Regions from separate parts of the Paenibacillus sp. AK002 genome, predicted to be linked through region 2. Evidence: riboswitches for the same ligand, from Rfam matches in the RefSeq annotation. Region 2 holds a riboswitch; the other holds the start of a gene.
What was found. A riboswitch is a leader RNA that binds a small molecule or an ion and turns the genes downstream of it on or off. The one in region 2 is predicted to bind cobalamin.

Region 1 (2,204 bases), 2.0 Mb from region 2:
GGAAGCCTATGGATATGAGGATCATCCTGCATCTGGTCCGCCACGGCCGCACGTTGTGGAACGAGGAGCGCCGTTATCTCGGCCATGAGGATCAGGGAATTCTGGCCGAGGGAAGGGAACAGCTCCTCCCGCTGCGGGAGGAACTTCGTTGCAGGCATTTTGTTCGGATCTATTGCAGCGATCTCCTTCGCTGCCGGCAGACGCTCGATGTGATCTTATCGGATTCAAAAAGGGGTGCTGTTCCTGATGATGACATGTCGGGCCAGTTTATTCCGGGCGTCGAGTATGACCCGCGGCTGCGAGAGCTGGATTTCGGGGATTGGGAAGGTAAGACCTACGAGGATTTGAAGACGGATTCCCTCTACCGGCGCTGGATCGATAACCCTGCGGAGGTTACGCCGCCCAGCGGGGAGAGCTGGGAAGCTTTCGGTTCCCGCGTCCAGGCCTTTTTGACGGGATTGCATTTGGATGTGAAGGAATTATTGCATATGGAGGAAGCTCCGGATACCCTTGCGCAGGCAGAGGCAGAGGCAGAGGCAGAGGCAGAGGCAGAGGCAGAGGCAGAGGCAGAGGCAGAGGCAGAGGCCAGGCGTGGTGATGATGGCCGTGGAACGCTTGCTGAAGGAGTTGACGTGCTTGTGGTCACCCACGGCGGCGTTATTCGGGAGATGGCAGCGGCTACCGTGCCGGATACGGAATTCTGGGCGACGTCGGTTATGCCGGGCGAGGTGCTCAAGCTGCAGCTGACATGGGACGGAGCGCGCTGGCGGGGCGTACGGTTAAGCGAATAAAACGAAAACGTATGATTTCGGTCGGAATAGGCGATAACGGGCTAAATCGGTGTCATGACGCAATCGAAACGCCTGAAACTTTCAGTTGTAAGGGGATGGTTTATCGCCTATAATCTTGTGCAGAGAAACCATGCTTGGCCTATCATCCATAAATTCATATGATTTGCGAGGGTCCCGGACAGAGGGCGTTATTGTTTTCTGACGGGTTAATAGGGAAGCCGGTGCAAGTCCGGCACGGTCCCGCCACTGTGAAGCAGGGACTTTTCCATATGCCACTGAGCCTTTAGCGCTTGGGAAGGCGGAGAAGTCGTTACAACCTGCAAGTCAGGAGACCTGCCCTCAGCGAATGAAAGACGGTCCTTCGAGGAGAGGATTACGTTTACCGGACGCATGGAGCCATGCGGACGGAAGTTTAAGGCGCCATCGTTGAACGGTTATCCCGGCGTCCTTATGATACAAACGTAATCCCTGAGTCCTTGTCATCGAGGAGTCGGGGATTTTTGCTTCTTAGGGTATGAAGATTGAACGTTTCTTACCAGTTAAGGATCGGTCGAAGGAATTTAGACACGCCTGCGCCAGGTTCTCAATTATGTTTAGGGGGATTCCAAGAGATGAAAGCATTAAACAAAACATGGTCCGTACTTCTGGTAGCCATACTGATGGCCTTGGCCTTGATCGGCTGCGGCGGCGAAGAAGCAGCACCGAAGGATGCGACGCCGCCGGCACAGCAGCAAGAGCAGAATAACGAAGCGCCTGCGGATTCGGCGGAAGAGCTTAAGACCACGTATCCGCTGACCGTCAAGGATTCAACGGGAGTGGAAATGACGTTTGAGAAAGCGCCCACCAAGATTGCGTCCCTGACTCCGTCCGAGACGGAAAAACTGTTTGCATTGGGACTGGATGAGGAGATCGTTGGCGTATCCGATAACGACGATTACCCCGAAGCGGCCAAATCCAAGCCTAAACTGGGCGGGTTTCAAGTGAACGAAGAGGCGATCATCGCAGCCGACGCCGACGTGGTATTCGCCGCTTCGATGAATGCCCAGAATGCCGAGAAATTGCGCGAGCTTGGCGTTACCCTGTTCGTCAACGATCCGAAAACCATCGATGCGGTGATGGAGAACATCGAGCTGATCGGTCAAATTACGGACCGTCAAGCCGAGGCGAAAGCGGTCGTCGATCAGATGAAGCAGGAATTGGCTACCGTTACGGAAGCCGTGAAATCCGTGAAGGATGAAGACAAGAAGAAAGTGTACGTGGAGTTCTCTCCGGGATGGACCGTCGGCAAAGGCGAGTTCATGGATGAGATCATTACCGCAGCTGGCGGCGTCAATGCAGCCGGCGATGCGGAAGGCTGGTTCGAAATCAGCGAGGAGAACATCATCGCCGCGAACCCGGACGTTATTCTTTACA
Region 2 (2,204 bases):
CCCTGCGGTCGTCAATTTTAACGGAAGTCGATACGCGCTTTGCCCCGGACAGAAAAGGCGCTTCATGCAAAGCCTCAATCGCCCGCCAGATCATGTTAAGCTCTCCCTCGATGATCGTGCTCATCGATGTCAGCTCATAGGAAATCCCGTCCTGCTGTTTCAATATTCGCTGCATCTCGGCGACATAAGCGCTTAAACTCGTGGTTGCGGTTCCGATCGGAATCACCGTTACCTCTGCTATTGCCATCTGAACAACCTCCCTCGTCATATCTCAATCATGTGATACTCTTCCATTTTCCAATTCCAATTCCGGATACGGATATCATACCAATTTCGGTCCGCCATATCAAAGCCCTTCAATTTTAGCTTCACACAAGATATAGTGTATCCTGACCGCCTCATCCATACGGCTATATCCTATTTTGTCAAAACGAGAATATACGCGGTATCTGCGCAGAAAAGGTCGCATTTGGTCACAATCCAGGAAATCTTATCGCCTTTTGACAGTTTCTTAACTGGCACAATGACCGCTCGTTTGCTATAATTCTTTTTGCGTTCAATTTTAAGAATATGGTTTACAAACACAATATATTGGGTTAAATTAGATTAACAACAACCAAATATAGTGTATATAGGTGCCGGATCAACCCATAAGGCAGTCCGGCTTAATAGGGAAGCATGGTGTAAATCCATCACGGTCCCGCCACTGTAAGGGCTCTTAGGCTGTTCATCATTTTTTCAGCCTTCCTCATACGGCATAGCCACCGAAGAATCGGATCAAGGTTTTCGGGAGGCACCGCCGGGAGGCAGAAGCCCGAGTCAGAGACCTGCCTATATACTGCAGACACCAACCTACGGGGCTTTAGGTAAGTGTTCGTTAAACTTGCGTCTGTACATAACATCATGCCCGTTCAAGGGCTTATGTCAAACGTCATTTCCGATCACAGCGCACGGACATTTTCAAGCCTGCCCGCGGGTTTTAGAAAATGTTTTTTTGATGTCCTTTTTCATATTTCCCCCGAAGAAAGCGAGGAATTTATTCATGCCCCAGCTCGTAGTTAAACCGAACAACCGTCAGCTTGCCTTTGATGAAATTCGCCTCTCCGTCTATGCCGACCGGACTCTGAAAGGATTGGACATGCTCGATAAGGAGCGTCTGCTTCGCGGCGTCAATGCCAAATTGCGCGGTGAGCAAGTTACCGGCGAAGAAATCAGCAGCGCCTTCACGATGTCCGCCCTTGAGCTTGTAACCAAAGAGGAGCCGAATTGGAAGTTTGCAGCTGCGCGTTCGTTTCTGACCTCTTTATATAAAAAAGCGGCTACCAACCGCCGATACAAAGCATACCCGGAAGAACCATACGGTGCCTTCTACCCGCTCATTACGGAGCTTGTACAGAAAGGCATCTATCGCGAGGACCTTCTGACCAGCTACACCAAAGAACAAATCGAAGAACTCGGCGAATGCATCGATCCAAGCCGCGATCTGCTGTTTGACTACATCGGTCTGCTGACGCTGGCTGAGCGTTACCTCGCAAACGACTTTGACGGTCGCGTCATGGAACTTCCGCAAGAACGCTACATGGTCATCGCGATGTTCCTCATGCATAACGAGCCTGCCGACAAGCGTCTTGACCTTGTCAAGGAAGCCTACTGGGCCATGAGCAACCTGTACATGACGGCGGCTACGCCGACCATGTCCAATGCAGGTAAAAAAGTAGCCGGCCAGCTGTCCAGCTGCTTCATCGATACCGTGGACGACTCCCTGGAAGGGATCTTCGACTCCAATACGGATATCGCCCGTCTCAGCAAAATGGGCGGCGGCATCGGCGTATACCTCGGTAAAGTTCGTGCACGCGGCTCCGATATCCGCGGACACAAGAACACCAGCTCCGGCGTTATCCCTTGGATTCGCCAGCTGAACAACACCGCTGTTAGCGTGGACCAATTGGGAACCCGTAAAGGCGCCATCGCGGTGTACTTGGACGTGTTCCACAAAGACATCCTGTCCTTCCTTGATCTGAAGCTGAACAACGGCGACGAGCGCATGAGAGCGCATGACGTGTTCCACGGCGTATGCCTGCCTGACCTGTTCATGGAGGCTGTCGAAGCTCGTGAAGAGTGGAGCCTGTTCTGTCCGCATGAAGTGAAGAAAATCATGGGCTGGAAAGACGAGAACGGCCGTCCGCTAGGTCTGGAAGACTTCT

Region 1: another riboswitch for cobalamin. It lies ahead of M1D70_RS25390 (ABC transporter substrate-binding protein); the one in region 2 lies ahead of M1D70_RS03360 (ribonucleoside-diphosphate reductase subunit alpha).

Annotation. Positions count from the first base shown of each region.
Region 1 is NZ_CP096377.1:5,691,301-5,693,504, reverse strand. It holds gene cbiB (adenosylcobinamide-phosphate synthase CbiB) at 1-18, shown strand, start outside; gene M1D70_RS25395 (histidine phosphatase family protein) at 9-791, shown strand; cobalamin riboswitch at 944-1,146, shown strand; gene M1D70_RS25390 (ABC transporter substrate-binding protein) at 1,403-2,204, shown strand, end outside.
Region 2 is NZ_CP096377.1:778,966-781,169, reverse strand. It holds gene M1D70_RS03365 (MTH1187 family thiamine-binding protein) at 1-247, opposite strand, end outside; cobalamin riboswitch at 617-849, shown strand; gene M1D70_RS03360 (ribonucleoside-diphosphate reductase subunit alpha) at 1,043-2,204, shown strand, end outside.